2 regions of the Kitasatospora sp. NPDC048298 genome follow, and region 2 is predicted to be linked to the other one. Evidence: riboswitches for the same ligand, from Rfam matches in the RefSeq annotation. Region 2 holds a riboswitch; the other holds the start of a gene.

Region 1 (7,419 bases), on a different contig from region 2:
TCGCCGTACCTGGAGCACCGGCTGGTCGCGGCGTTGGACCTGTACCGGGAGGGGAAGGTGCAGGCGATCCTGGTGACCGGGGACAACGGGCGGGTCGAGTACGACGAGCCCGACGCGATGTACACGTACCTGACCCAGCACGGGGTGCCCGAGGACCGGGTGGTCCGGGACTACGCCGGCTTCGACACCTGGGACTCCTGCACCCGGGCGCGCCGGATCTTCGGGGTGGACCACGCGGTGCTGGTCAGCCAGGACTTCCACGTCCGCCGGGCGCTGGCGCTGTGCGAGGCGGCGGGCATCCGCTCGTACGCGGTCGGGGTGCCGGAGTGGCACGACGCGACCTGGCTGTACGGCGGGCTGCGGGAGGTCGCCGGGGCGGGCAAGGCGGCGGCCAACGCCTGGCTGCGGCCGGACCCGTTGTTCCTCGGGCCCAAGGAGGACGGCATTCCGAAGGCGCTGGCGGAGGCGGCGGGGAAGTAGCGCCCGTCCCGTGCCGCCGGTGGCCCGTCGCGGGCCGTCCGGCCCGGGTCGTACGCACTGTCGGACCCGTACGCGATGATCGGCGGGTGCGATCTCTGCCGAGCATCATCCACCTCGACATGGACGCCTTCTTCGCGGCGGTGGAGCAGGCGGCCAAGCCGAGCCTGCGCGGCAAGCCGGTGGTCGTCGGTGGGCTCGGCGGTCGCGGGGTGGTCTCCACGGCCTCGTACGAGGCGCGGAGGTTCGGGGTGCACTCGGCGATGCCGATGGCGCAGGCGCGCCGGCTCTGCCCCAACGCCGCCTTCCTGACGGGGCGGTTCGAGGCCTACCGGCGGAACAGCGAGATCGTGATGGGGCTGCTGCGGCAGCTGTCCCCGCTGGTGCAGCCGCTGAGCCTGGACGAGGCCTTCGTGGACCTGGAGGCCGGTGCGTACGGTCCCGCGCTGCTGGAGGCGGACCACGAGACTGGCGAGCGGCTGGTCCTGGCGCTGGCCGAGGACCTGCGGGCGGACATCCGGCGGCTGACCGGGCTGACCGGCTCGGTCGGGGCGGCCGGATCCAAGCTGATGGCCAAGATCGCCTCCGAGCGGGCCAAGCCGGACGGGCTGGTCATGATCGAGCCCGGGCAGGAGCGGGCCGTGCTGGGGCCGATGCCGGTGCGGGCGCTGCCCGGGATCGGGCCGGCCACCGAGCAGGTGCTGCGCCGGGCCGGGCTGAACACGGTGGCCGACCTCGCGGAGGCGGGGGAGGCGGAGCTGGTGCAGCTGGTCGGACGGGCGCACGGCGCCGGGATCTTCCAGATGTCCACCGGCCTGGACGACCGGCCGGTGATCGCCGACCAGGACGCCAAGTCGGTGTCGGTGGAGGACACCTACGAGGTCGACCTGGCCGACCGGGAGCGGGTGCTGCGCGAGGTCGAGGCGCTGGCCGGCCGGTGCGTACGGCGGCTGCGGGCGGCCGGGCGCTCGGGGCGGACGGTGGTGCTCAAGGTCCGGCGGTTCGACTTCTCGACGCTGACCCGCTCGGAGACGCTCGGCGGACCCACCGACGACGAGGCGGTGATCACCGCGACCGCGCGCCGGCTGGCCGAGCAGGTGGACATCACCGGCGGGGTCCGGCTGCTCGGCGTGGGCGTCGCCCAACTCGCCGACTACACCCAGGAGGACCTGTTCGCCCAGGCGCTGCGGGAGGAGGCCGCGGAGCACGCCGAGGTCGCGGCCGCGGCGCAGCAGGCCGAGGAGGAGCCCGAGGTCGTCGTGGTGCGGCGCTGGATGCCCGGACAGGATGTCCGGCACGAGGAGTTCGGGCCGGGCTGGGTGCAGGGCAGTGGCGTCGGGCGGGTCACCGTGCGGTTCGAGACGCCGTGGAGCGGGCCGGGGCGGGTGCGGACCTTCGCGGTGGACGACCCGGCGCTCGAACCCTCCCGGCCGCTGCCGCTGCGCCGGGAGGAGGGCGGGGACGAGGGCGGGGACGGCGCGTCGGACGGGGGCGGCTGAGCGGGCGGGGAGGCGGGCCTGCGGAGCGGGCCCGGAACGCGAAGCGGCCCCACCCGGTGGGGGAGTACCGGGTGGGGCCGATCACCGTGCCGGACCCCGTACGTTCGTGATGCCCTCGCGACGTACGGGGACCGGGGCCCCGCGCCCTGTCCCTGGGCGCGGGGGCCGGACGCCTCGTCAGGCGTCGGTCTTGGCCAGCGCGGGGCTGGAGTCCTGCTGGGCCGAGCCGCCGAGGACGGTCGGGGTGGCGGCCGACTTGGCGCCGCGGATCAGGAAGGGGACGACGCCGGCGACGATGCAGACGACGGCCGCGGTCCAGAACGCGTGCTTGTAGGCGTCCAGGGTGGGCAGGGAGAGCGGGATCTGCGGCGGCAGCTTCAGGGTGTCGCCGGTCAGGATGGCGGCCATGACGGCGGTGCCGATCGCGCCGCCGACCGTGCGCAGCACGGAGTTCATGCCGTTGGCGATGCCGCTCTGCTCGGCCGGGACGGCGCCGTTGATGTAGGCCGGCATCGCGGCGAAGGCGAGGCCGACGCCGAGACCGAAGATCGCCGAGGCGGTGTAGATGTCGCCCTCTCGGCCGTGGCGCACGGCGAGGTAGGCCATCGCGACGGCGCCGAGGACGCCACCGAGGACCAGGGGCAGGCGCGGGCCGCGACGGGCGATCAGCAGGGCGCCGACCGGGGCGGCGACCATCGAGCCGATCGCGGACGGCAGCAGCATGATGCCGGCGTGCAGCACGGTGGCGGTGAAGCCGTAGTGGGTCAGCTTCTCCGGGGTCTGGGCGAAGTTGCTGATGACCATGAAGGAGCCGTACATGCCGAAGCCGATGAGCAGGCCGGCCACGTTGGTGAAGGCGACGGCCGGACGGGCCATCATCTTCATGTCCACCAGGGGGTGCGCGACCTTGGTCTCGATGATCCCCCAGACCAGGGCGACCACGGCGGCGACGGCGAAGAGGCCGAGCGTCTTGTTGGAGGTCCAGCCCCAGTGGTTGCCCTGGCTGACCGCGACCAGCAGCGCGGAGAGCCAGCCGGCCAGGGTGAGGGCGCCCAGCGGGTCGGCGCCGCCCTCCTTGTCGGTGACCGGGTCGGTCGGCACGCGGAAGGCGACCAGGGCGATGGCGATCAGGCCGAAGACCAGGCCCATCCAGAAGATCGACTTGTAGTCCCAGTGCTCCAGCAGGAGACCGGTGGCGACCAGGCCGAGGCCGGAGCCGACGCCCATCGAGGCGCTGATGGCGGCGACGCCGCCGGTCACCTTCTGCTTGGGCAGCTCGTCACGGACGATGCTGATCGCGAGCGGCAGGACACCGCCGCCGGCGCCCTGGAGGACACGGGCGACGACCAGCCAGGTGAAGGAGTGGGTGCTGACCGCCAGCGCCGAACCGGCGACCAGGCCGGCCAGCGAGATCAGCAGCATCGGCTTACGGCCCCGGAGGTCGCCGAAACGGCCCAGGAGGGGAGTCAGCACGGCTGCGGAGAGCAGGTTGGCGGTCATCAGCCAGGTGATGCTGGAGGCGGAGACGCTCAGTTCCTTGGCCAGCGAGGGCAGGATCGGGACGACCGCGGTCTGCACCACGCTGAACGACAGCATCGCCAGGATGAGGGCCGGCAGGACCCGGGCGCTGCTCTGCTTCTCGGCCGCGGTGGTGGGCTGTGGTGCCTCACTCACGGTTGCTTCCTCCCGTACATAGTGAATGAACTGAAGTAACCATGCAGGGAGATACTTCAGAGTGTCAAATATCGAGTGGTTAAGCTTTGGCAAAGTCGAAGGGTCGGGTACGCGACAAGGGCCCCGGACGGTGTCCGGGGCCCTTGCTGGTGGGGGCGGTCAGGCGAGCGGGCGTGCTGGGGCCGGGCGGGGGGTGTCGGGAGTGAAGGCGGACGGTGGGGTGTGGGGGTTCGTGGTGTCGTGGACCTCGACGTGCTCGCGACGGAGTTCCTCCCGGATCACCTCCTCGGTCGTGTACCGCTCGACGACCAGGCGGATCCGCTCGACGGGCGCGAGGTACTTGCGGGCCACCGCACGTTCCTCACGGAGAGTGACCTCCTGGACGGTCTCGGCGATCTCCTTGTCGGTGAGCGTGGCGCGCTCGGCCTCGCTGATCGGCGTCCGCTCGACCCGGACGCGCTCGCGGACCACCGGAACGCGGCGCTCGACCTGTTCGGTCGTCACGTACTTGCGCAGCTTCGCGGTGCCGAGGACGTGCCACTCGGTGGTGACCTCCAGCCGCTCCTCGCGGCAGGTGATCTCGACCGGGCTGCTCGGGGCGGCCGTGGGGGTGCCCGAGTGCGCGGTGGCGGTCGTGGTGGCCGCCGCCGGGGTGGGCATGGGGGCGGGCTGCGACTGCTTCGGTTCCATGGCGGGTGCGGCGGGGGCGGGCGCCGCCGTCGGCGGGGTGGCGGCCGCGGGGGTGCCGGGGGTCCGGGTGTCGGCCTCCGGGGCGGTCCTGGCGCTGTCGGGGGTGACGGGCGTGGCGGCGGCAGCGGGGGGCCTCGCCGGGGCGTGCTCGGGGGATCGCTCGGGGCTGTGGAAGGTGAGTGGCTTGGCCGGGGCCGCGGCGGTCGTGGTGGCGGCGGCAGCGGCCGCCGTGGTGCCGAAGTCGAGGTCGGGCTGCTTGGCCCGGCTCCCGTTCCCGTGTGGACGGCTGTCCATCGGGGTGTCGAGCCCGTAGTAGCGGTAGAGCTGGAGCTCCTGGGCGGGGGACAGGTGCTGGCCGACGCCGAAGTCCGGTGACTCCTTCACCAGCGACTTGTCGTACGGCACCCGCAGTTCGTCGCCCGCGAACTCGCTGGTGGTCAGCGGGACGAAGGCGTCCCGGCCGAAGATGCCGGTCCGGACCGCGGCCCACTCGGGCCGGCCGGTGGCGTCGTCCAGGTAGACCTCGTCGACCGTGCCGATCTTGTCTCCGTTGCGGTCGACGGCCTTGTGACCGATGAGGTCCCGGGGGTCGATGTCGGTCTGCACTTCTTTCCTCCCGCGTGCGCTGGGCCTGCGGAACTCCCGCAGCAGGGCGGCCGGAGCACCCGTCCCGTCCGCCACTTCACACCAAATGCCATGAATCGGACGGGCGCGAGCGGGGTGCGCCGGACGGGGTCGTGCGATCGGCCGTCCGGGGGACGCGCGTAGACCTCGAGTGACCCGACGCACCCGTGATCGGGAGGCCTCCCGCTGGTACCCTGGGCGGCGACCGCAGAGCCCGCTCGGGAGAGTCTCCGACAACGAAAACCGCTGGTCGGGGCGCCGAAGGAGCAACTCCTCCCCGGAATCTCTCAGGCATCCGTACCGTGTGGGGTAGGTCACTCTGGAAAGCAGGGCAGGAGCGTCGGCACGGAAGCCGGCGATCACCACCCTCACCGACGGTGCAAGCCGGCGGAGCGCCCACAGCGCCCCGTGCGGGTGAAGCTCTCAGGTCCCGATGACAGAGGGGGAGGCCTGTCGGGTCCGCCCGCCCAGGTTTGTCCGCCGCCCGCAGCGGCGAGGCCGGCCGGCGTGCGTACCCCCGCCGGTCCGTGACCAGGAGGCCTCGACCACCATGAACGCCCAGCCGAACGCGGGACGCCCCACCGGCGCCTCGACCCTCACCGAGCTTGAGCTGGCCAGTCCCTTCGAGAACCGCCACATCGGCCCCGACGCCGCCGCGCAGGAGAAGATGCTGGCGTCCGTCGGCTACGGCTCGCTGGACGAGCTCGCCGCCACCGCGGTGCCCGAGGCGATCCGTTCCATCACCGCCCTGGACCTGCCCGCGGGCCGGACCGAGGCCCAGGTCCTCGCCGAGCTGCGCGAGCTGGCCGACCGCAACCAGGTGCTCCAGCCGATGATCGGCCTGGGCTACTACGGCACCTTCACCCCGCCGGTGATCCTGCGCAACGTCATGGAGAACCCGGCCTGGTACACCGCCTACACCCCGTACCAGCCGGAGATCTCGCAGGGCCGCCTGGAGGCGCTGCTCAACTTCCAGACCCTGGTCTCCGACCTGACCGGCCTGTCGACCTCCGGCGCCTCGCTGCTGGACGAGGGCACCGCGGCCGCCGAGGCGATGGCGCTCGCCCGCCGTGTCACCAAGGTCAAGGGCGGTGTCTTCCTGGTCGACGCCGAGACCCTGCCGCAGACCCTCGCGGTGATCAACACCCGCGCCGTGCCGACCGGTGTCGAGGTCGTCGTCGCCGACCTGTCCGAGGGCATCCCGGCCGAGATCGCCGAGCGCGGCGTCTTCGGCGTGCTGCTCCAGTACCCGGGTGCCACCGGTGTGGTCCGCGACCTCGCCCCGGTGATCGAGCAGGCGCACGGCCTGGGCGCGATCGTCGCCGTCGCCGCCGACCTGCTGGCACTGACCCTGCTCAAGTCCCCGGGCGCGCTGGGCGCCGACATCGCCTGCGGCACCACGCAGCGCTTCGGTGTGCCGATGGGCTTCGGCGGCCCGCACGCCGGCTACCTGTCGGTGCGTACCGAGTACGCCCGCTCGCTGCCCGGCCGCCTGGTCGGCGTCTCCGTCGACGCCGACGGCAACCGCGCCTACCGCCTGGCGCTGCAGACCCGCGAGCAGCACATCCGCCGCGAGAAGGCCACCAGCAACATCTGCACCGCCCAGGTGCTGCTCGCCGTGATGGCCTCGATGTACGCCGTCTACCACGGCCCGGACGGCCTGGCCGACATCGCCCGCCGCACCCACCGCTACGCCGCCGCCCTCGCCGAGGGCCTGCGGGCCGGCGGCGTCGAGCTGCTGCACGGCGAGTTCTTCGACACCGTCACCGCCGTCGTCCCGGGCCGCGCCGCCGAGATCGCCGCCGCCGCCCGCGCCAACGGCATCAACGTGTACCAGGACGGCGAGGACCGGATCTCCGTCTCCACCGACGAGACCACCACCCGCGAGCACCTGGCCGGCGTCTGGGCCGCGTTCGGCGTTCCCGCCGGCGAGGTCGCCGAGGCCGCCGAGACGCTGCCCGCCGCGCTGCTGCGCGAGGACGAGTACCTGACCCACCCGGTCTTCCACAGCCACCGCTCGGAGACCGCCATGCTGCGCTACCTGCGCCGCCTGTCGGACCGGGACTACGCGCTGGACCGCGGCATGATCCCGCTGGGCTCCTGCACCATGAAGCTCAACGCGACCACCGAGATGGAGGCGGTGACCTGGCCGGAGTTCGGCCAGATGCACCCCTTCGCGCCGATCGACCAGGCCCAGGGCTTCCTGACCCTGATCCGCCAGCTGGAGCAGCAGCTGGTCGAGGTGACCGGCTACGACGCCGTGTCGATCCAGCCGAACGCGGGTTCCCAGGGCGAGTTCGCCGGTCTGCTGGCCGTGCGCGCCTACCACCACGCCAACGGCGACACCCAGCGCGACGTCTGCCTGATCCCGTCCTCGGCGCACGGCACCAACGCGGCCTCCGCGGTGATGGCCGGCATGCGCGTGGTCGTGGTGAAGACCCTGGCCGACGGCGAC
Region 2 (7,419 bases):
CCCGCGGCGATCCGCCGGAGGTCCGCCCAGGGCACCCCGACGCCGCCGCCGGGCGCGTGCGGGTTGAGCCACAGGCCCCAGCGGGTGCGGTACAGCGAGGCCGCGATCTCCCGGCCCGAGACCACCTCGTGGGCCCGCGCCCAGCCGGAGGCGGTCAGCTGCTCGGACGAGGTGACGGCCGGCGCGTAGCCGTGGCCGCTGATCTCCATGTTCCCGTACTGGGCGTCCGGGCTGCCCGGCGTGCCGTGCCACAGCAGCATCCAGACCTGACCGTCCGCCAGCGCGTGCAGCAGCCGCTCGTACGCGTCGTAGCGCTCCGGCGCGACGTCGCGCAGGGCGCGCTCCAACGCGCCGGGATCAGCTCCCGGGCGCCCGGCCGGTGCCTGGCCCCAGGGCCCCGGCACACCGCCCGCTCCCGTTCCCGCACTCATGCGCCCACCTCGCCGCGCCTCTTTCCCTCAACCCGCCGACCCGTCGGCCGTCTGCACGCACCCTATGGCGCGGCACCGGCCACCGCCACGGCGACGTGCCTTTGATACGGACCCCGCTCAGACCCGCGCGTAGAACGGCTGTACCCGGGTGAGCAGCCACTCGACCACCGGGTCGTCGGCGAGGTCGAGCAGTACGAGGTGGACGCCGCCGGGCAGCGGCGCGGTTCCCAGGGCTCGCCCGAGTGCCTCGTTCACCGCGGCCGGATCGGCCGGTGCCGCCGCGTCCAGCTGGACGCCCACGAACATCACGGTCGGCTCGCCCTCGATGCTGGCCAGCGCCCTGCGGGCGGTCAGCACCCCGGGCAGCGCGGACAGTTCGCTCCGGCAGGCGGCCAGGAAGTGCTCCGGGTCCTCGCCCGGCACCGGCTCGCGCAGCGCCACCCGCCCGCCGGTCGGCTCCGACGCGTCGCCGGCGCCCTCCCAGCGGTCCGCGCGCGGACCGCGGCGCAGCTCGGCGACCCCCTGCGGCGGCACCGGTATGCCCACCGCCGCCTCCGGGTTCACCGCGATGCCCAGGCCCAGCGGCAGCCCGCGGGCGAACTCCCACACCGGCGCGATCGCGAAGGCCATCCCCGGCGCCTGCTGGAGGAACACCTCCTGCGAGGAGAACACCGGCACGTACGGGTCGCCGCCCAGCTCGATGGTCGGCAGGTCCAGCGACTGCCCCTGCGGGTCGGCCCCGGCCGGCAGCGGCACCCACACCTGGCTGCGCGCCAGCACCTCGATCACCCGCGGCGTCGCGCCCGGGTCCCCCAGGGCCGCGGTCAGCACCTGCTCCAGCTCGTTGGCCGGCCAGGAGCCACCCGCCGGCGCCTCCTCCGGTCCGCCCCACCCCTGCTGCTGCTCCACCGGGTACCCCATGCGCCGCCGATTCCGCCCTCTGCTGGTCGGCCGCCCACTGCTGCGCCGACGCGCAGCAGTCTAGGGCCCCGGGGCCTTCCTCTTTAGGGCTCGTGTTCGGGTGCTGTCCGGGGCCCGGCCTCGGGCGTACCCCGGCCTCGTGTTCGGGTGCCGTCCGGGGCCCGTGTCCGGATACCGCGCGGTGTGACCGGGTCCCCCCTCCCCTCGTCGCCCGGGACGTGCCATGATGTGCCCGTCCGACGGCATGCGCCGCGGGCCCCTACAACTCCACACCGGCCGCTCGAACCCGCGCGGGAGAGCCCGGAGTGCCGCTCAGGCACAGCCGGCGCCGAAGGAGCAAGTCCTCCCCGGAATCTCTCAGGCACCCCTACCGCACGGGTTAGGCACATCTGGAAAGCGGCGCACGGCCATGTCGTGTGCCCACCCACGGTGCAAGCCGTCATGCTGTCCCCCAAGCTGGAAACGGCTGCGGGCGGCGGGCGGTGAAGCTCTCAGGTTCGACGACAGATGGGGAGACCCACGCCGCCGCATGCCCGCGCGCAGGGTCGGCCCCCGAGCGGGTCCGATCCGGTGCGTGCACCCCTGAGTGCCCCGACCGAGGAGTTCCTGGCCATGTCGTCCCTCCGCCTGACCGCGCTCGACGCGCTGCACCGCGCCCTCGGCGCGACCATGACCGACTTCGCCGGCTGGGACATGCCGCTGCGCTACGGCAGCGAGCGCGAGGAGCACCTCGCCGTCCGCACCAAGGCCGGCCTGTTCGACCTCTCGCACATGGGCGAGATCACCGTCACCGGCCCGCAGGCCGGCGAGATGCTGGACCACGCGCTGGTCGGCTTCGTCTCCGCGCTCGGCGTGCTGCGCGCCCGCTACACCATGATCTGCGCCGAGGACGGCGGCATCCTGGACGACCTGATCGTCTACCGCCTGCGCGAGGACGCCTTCCTGGTCGTCGCCAACGCCTCGAACGCCCAGCTGGTCCTCGACGAGCTGATCGCCCGCGCCAAGGGCTTCGACGCCGTCGTCACCGACGACCGCGACACCTACGCGCTGATCGCCGTCCAGGGCCCGGAGGCCACCGGCATCCTGGCGAAGACCACCGACGCCGACCTGCCCGGCCTGAAGTACTACGCGATCCTCCCGGCCCAGGTGGCCGGCCGCGACGTGCTGCTCGCCCGCACCGGCTACACCGGCGAGGACGGCTTCGAGATCTTCTGCCACCCGGTCGACGCCGAGCCCGTCTGGCAGGCGCTTACCGCCGCCGGCGAGGGCCACGGCCTGATCCCGTGCGGCCTGTCCTGCCGCGACACGCTGCGCCTGGAGGCCGGCATGCCGCTGTACGGGCACGAGCTGTCCACCGACCTGACCCCGTTCGACGCCGGCCTGGGCCGGGTCGTCCGCTTCGACAAGACCACCAACGAGGGCGCCTTCGTCGGCCGCAAGGCGCTGGAGCAGGCCGCCGCCGCGGCCGAGACCAACCCGCCGAAGAAGCTGGTCGGCCTGGTCTCCGAGGGCAAGCGGGTGCCGCGCGCCGAGTACACCGTGGTCTCCACCGAGGGCGAGCCGATCGGCCGGATCACCTCCGGCGCGCCGTCCCCGACGCTCGGCCAGCCGATCGCGATGGCCTACGTCGACGCCGCCCACGCGGAGCCCGGCACCACCGTCGCGGTGGACGTCCGCGGCAAGCACGAGCCCGTCCAGGTCGTGGCGCTGCCGTTCTACAAGCGCGCCCGCTGAGTCTTCGTCCCGCCCCCGTTTTTCCCATACACGCACGTCGCAGCCGTCCGCGCGGCGGCCCGCTTCGTCGTGCCCGCTTCCCATCCTGGAGAATGACGCCATGAGCAACCCCCAGCACCTGCAGTACACCAAGGAGCACGAGTGGCTGACGGCCGCCGAGGACGGTGTCTCCACGGTCGGCATCACCGAGCACGCCGCCACCGCGCTCGGTGACATCGTCTACGTGCAGCTGCCCGCGGTCGGCGACACCGTGACCGCCGGTGAGACCTGCGGCGAGCTGGAGTCCACCAAGTCGGTCAGCGACCTGTTCTCCCCGGCCACCGGCGAGGTCACCGAGATCAACCAGGACGTCATCGACGACCCGGCCTCCGTGAACGCGGACCCGTTCGGGAACGCCTGGCTGTTCAAGGTGCGCGTCGAGGCCACCGACACGCTGCTCAGCGCGGACGAGTACACCGCCTTCATCGGCGGCTGACCAGCCCGTGACCGGGCGGGCCGCTCGCCGGCCCGCCCCCACCGTCCCTCCGCTCTCCTCCACCGGGAAGACCACACCATGACGGTTCTCAACCAGTCCCTGCACGCCCTCGACCCGGAGATCGCCGCCGCGGTCGACGCCGAGCTGCACCGCCAGCAGACCACCCTGGAGATGATCGCCTCCGAGAACTTCGCCCCGGTGGCGGTCATGGAGGCGCAGGGTTCGGTCCTCACCAACAAGTACGCGGAGGGCTACCCCGGCCGCCGCTACTACGGCGGGTGCGAGCACGTCGACGTGGTCGAGCAGATCGCGATCGACCGCATCAAGGCCCTGTTCGGCGCCGAGCACGCCAACGTCCAGCCGCACTCGGGCGCGCAGGCCAACGCCGCCGCGATGTTCGCGCTGATCCAGCCGGGCGACACCATCCTGGGCCTGAGCCTGGCCCACGGTGGCCACCTGACCCACGGCATGAAGATCAACTTCTCCGGCAAGCTCTACAACGTGGCCGCGTACCACGTGGACGAGAAGACCGGCCAGGTCGACATGGCCGAGGTCGAGCGCCTCGCCAAGGAGCACCAGCCGAAGCTGATCATCGCCGGCTGGTCGGCCTACCCGCGCCAGCTCGACTTCGCCGCGTTCCGCCGGATCGCCGACGAGGTCGGCGCGCTGCTCATGGTGGACATGGCGCACTTCGCCGGCCTGGTGGCCGCCGGGCTGCACCCGAACCCGGTGCCCTACGCGGACGTGGTCACCACCACCACCCACAAGACCCTGGGCGGCCCGCGCGGCGGCGTCATCCTGTCCAAGGCCGAGTTCGCCAAGAAGATCAACTCCGCGGTCTTCCCCGGTCAGCAGGGCGGCCCGCTGGAGCACGTGATCGCCGGCAAGGCGGTCGCCTTCAAGGTCGCGGCCTCGGAGGAGTTCAAGGAGCGCCAGCAGCGTACCCTGGACGGCGCCCGCATCCTCGCCGAGCGCCTGCTCCAGGCCGACGTGGCCGAGGCCGGCGCCAGCGTGCTGTCCGGCGGCACCGACGTCCACCTGGTCCTGGTCGACCTGCGCAACAGCCAGCTCGACGGCCAGCAGGCCGAGGACCGGCTGCACGAGGTCGGCATCACCGTCAACCGCAACGCGATCCCGAACGACCCGCGCCCGCCGATGGTCACCTCGGGCCTGCGCATCGGCACCCCGGCCCTGGCCACCCGCGGCTTCCAGGCCGAGGACTTCCGCGAGGTCGCCGACATCATCGCCGAGGCGCTCAAGCCCGCCTTCGACGAGACCGTCGCCGCCGCCCTCAAGGCCCGGGTCACCGCCCTGGCCGACAAGTACCCGCTGTACCCCAACCTGGGCAACCAGGAGTAGTCCTTCCAGGGCCCGGTCGGGCTCAGGAACAGGTGACCGGCCTCACCCCGCCGGCGTACCTGGGGACCCCGGGGCACCGCGCACACTGGACAGTGCGTGCGGTGCCCCGTCCCGTGTCAGCCCTCCCCTGCCTGCAAGTCCTTCCACGAGACCAGACAAGGACGTCCCCCGTGGCCATCAGCGTCTTCGACCTCTTCTCCATCGGCATCGGCCCGTCGAGCTCCCACACCGTGGGCCCGATGCGCGCCGCCCGGATGTTCGCCCGCCGACTGCGCACCGAAGGCCTGCTGGACGGGGTCACCGGCGTGCGCGCCGAGCTGTACGGCTCGCTCGGCGCCACCGGCCACGGCCACGGCACCCCGAAGGCCGTCCTGCTGGGCCTGGAGGACGCCTCGCCCCGCACCGTCGACGTCGACCAGGCCGACAAGGACGTCGAGCGGATCATCGCCGAGAAGCGGATCAGCCTGCTCGGCGAGCACACCATCGACTTCGACCCGGACAGCCAGCTGGTCCTGCACCGCCGCCGCTCGCTGCCGTACCACGCCAACGGCATGACCCTGTGGGCGTACGCGGCGGACGGCTCGACCCTGCTGGAGAAGACCTACTACTCGGTCGGCGGCGGCTTCGTGGTGGACGAGGACGCCATCGGCGCGGACCGGGTCAAGCCCGACGACACCGTGCTGAAGTACCCCTTCCGCACCGGTGACGAGCTGCTGCGGCTCAGCCGGGAGACCGGGCTGTCGATCTCCGGCCTGATGCTGGAGAACGAGAAGGCCTGGCGCAGCGAGGAGGAGATCCGCACCGGGCTGCTGGAGATCTGGTCCGTGATGCAGGAGTGCGTGCGGGCCGGCATGACCCGCGAGGGCATCCTGCCGGGTGGCCTGAAGGTCCGCCGCCGGGCGGCCGCCGCGGCGCGGACGCTGCGCGCCGAGGGCATCGGGCCGGCCAACGCGATGGAGTGGGTGACCCTCTACGCGATGGCGGTCAACGAGGAGAACGCCTCCGGCCGCCGGGTGGTCACCGCGCCGACCAACGGCGCCGCCGGGATCATCCCGGCCGTCCTGCACTACTACCTGAACTTCATTCCGGGCGCCGACGAGGACGGCATCGTCCGCTTCCTCCTCGCGGCCGGCGCCATCGGCATGCTCTTCAAGGAGAACGCCTCCATCTCCGGCGCCGAGGTCGGCTGCCAGGGCGAGGTCGGCTCCGCCTGCTCGATGGCCGCGGGCGGCCTCGCCGAGGTCCTCGGCGGCACCCCCGAGCAGGTCGAGAACGCCGCCGAGATCGGCATCGAGCACAACCTCGGCCTCACCTGCGACCCGGTCGGCGGCCTGGTCCAGATCCCCTGCATCGAGCGCAACGGCATGGCCTCGGTCAAGGCCGTCACCGCGGCCCGGATGGCGCTGCGCGGCGACGGGCGGCACCACGTCTCGCTGGACAAGGCGATCAAGACGATGAAGGAGACCGGCGCCGACATGAAGATCAAGTACAAGGAGACCTCGCGCGGCGGCCTCGCCGTGAACGTCATCGAGTGCTGATCGCGGCGGTCTGACGGCCCCCGGGCGGAGTTCCCCTCCGCCCGGGGGCCTTCGCACGTCCCGTGCGCCTCAGCTGCCCGCCTCCGCCCGGGCCCCGGCCCCGGCCGCGGCGCCGGCCGCGGCGCCGGCGGCGGTGCCCGTCCCGACCGGGCCCGGAGCCCTGGACGGGCGGGCCAGACAGGCCACCGCGGTGGCCACCGCCGCCAACAGCGCACCGCCCGCGGCCGTACCGTGCAGGCCGCCCGTGACCGCGACCCCGACCGCGTCGCGGACCCCGGTCGGGAGCCCGGCCAGGGCGGACGGGGTCAGACCACCGCCGCCGGTGAGGCGGTCGGCCTCGGCGGGCCCCAGGCGCTCCGCGAGCGAGCTCGTGAGCCGCGCCGTGTAGACCGCGCCGAGCACGGCCATGCCGAGCGAGCCGCCGATGCTGCGCAGCAGGGTGACCACGCCCATCGCCGCGCCCATGTCCCGCGGCGGCACGGCGCCCATCGAGGTCAGCAGGGTGCTCTGGGTCAACAGGCCGATCCCGACCCCGGCGACCAGGGTGAGCCCCGAGGCGAGGGCCACCGGCGTACCGGTGCCGAGGAACAGGAGCAGGGCGGCCCCGGCGAACGCCAGCGCGCCGCCCAGCAGCGGGTAGCGCCGCTCGCCGCCCGGCCGGCCCATCAGCCGCGCCGTCACCAGCTGGGTGCCCATCATGCCGAGCATCAGGGGCAGCAGGAGCAACCCGCCGACGGTGGGCGAGGCGCCCTGGACGAACTGGAGGTACTGCGGCAGGTAGCCGATCAGGGCGAGCATGAGCGCTCCGGCCAGGAAGCCGAGCACCTGGGCGACCGTGAAGTTGCGGTTGCGGAACAGGGCGGGCGGGATCAGCGGCCCCGGGGCGCGCAGTTCGGTCCGGACGAACCAGCCGAGCGCGACCGCCGCGACCGCCGCCGCGCCGAGGAGCTGCGGGGAGGTC

The links. A riboswitch is a leader RNA that binds a small molecule or an ion and turns the genes downstream of it on or off. The one in region 2 is predicted to bind glycine.
Region 1: linked by a shared signal. The riboswitch ahead of gcvP (aminomethyl-transferring glycine dehydrogenase) and the one ahead of gcvT (glycine cleavage system aminomethyltransferase GcvT) in region 2 are both predicted to bind glycine.

The regions. Positions count from the first base shown of each region.
Region 1 covers NZ_JBICYZ010000023.1:10,037-17,455, forward strand. The annotation lists gene ACGF0D_RS18685 (vancomycin high temperature exclusion protein) at 1-480, shown strand, start outside; gene ACGF0D_RS18690 (DNA polymerase IV) at 567-1,976, shown strand; gene ACGF0D_RS18695 (MFS transporter) at 2,154-3,650, opposite strand; gene ACGF0D_RS18700 (PRC and DUF2382 domain-containing protein) at 3,810-4,946, opposite strand; glycine riboswitch at 5,174-5,277, shown strand; gene gcvP (aminomethyl-transferring glycine dehydrogenase) at 5,515-7,419, shown strand, end outside.
Region 2 covers NZ_JBICYZ010000002.1:40,453-47,871, forward strand. The annotation lists gene ACGF0D_RS01420 (enhanced serine sensitivity protein SseB C-terminal domain-containing protein) at 1-431, opposite strand, end outside; gene ACGF0D_RS01425 (enhanced serine sensitivity protein SseB C-terminal domain-containing protein) at 549-1,352, opposite strand; glycine riboswitch at 1,634-1,735, shown strand; gene gcvT (glycine cleavage system aminomethyltransferase GcvT) at 1,965-3,086, shown strand; gene gcvH (glycine cleavage system protein GcvH) at 3,187-3,561, shown strand; gene glyA (serine hydroxymethyltransferase) at 3,640-4,920, shown strand; gene ACGF0D_RS01445 (L-serine ammonia-lyase) at 5,091-6,458, shown strand; gene ACGF0D_RS01450 (MDR family MFS transporter) at 6,528-7,419, opposite strand, start outside.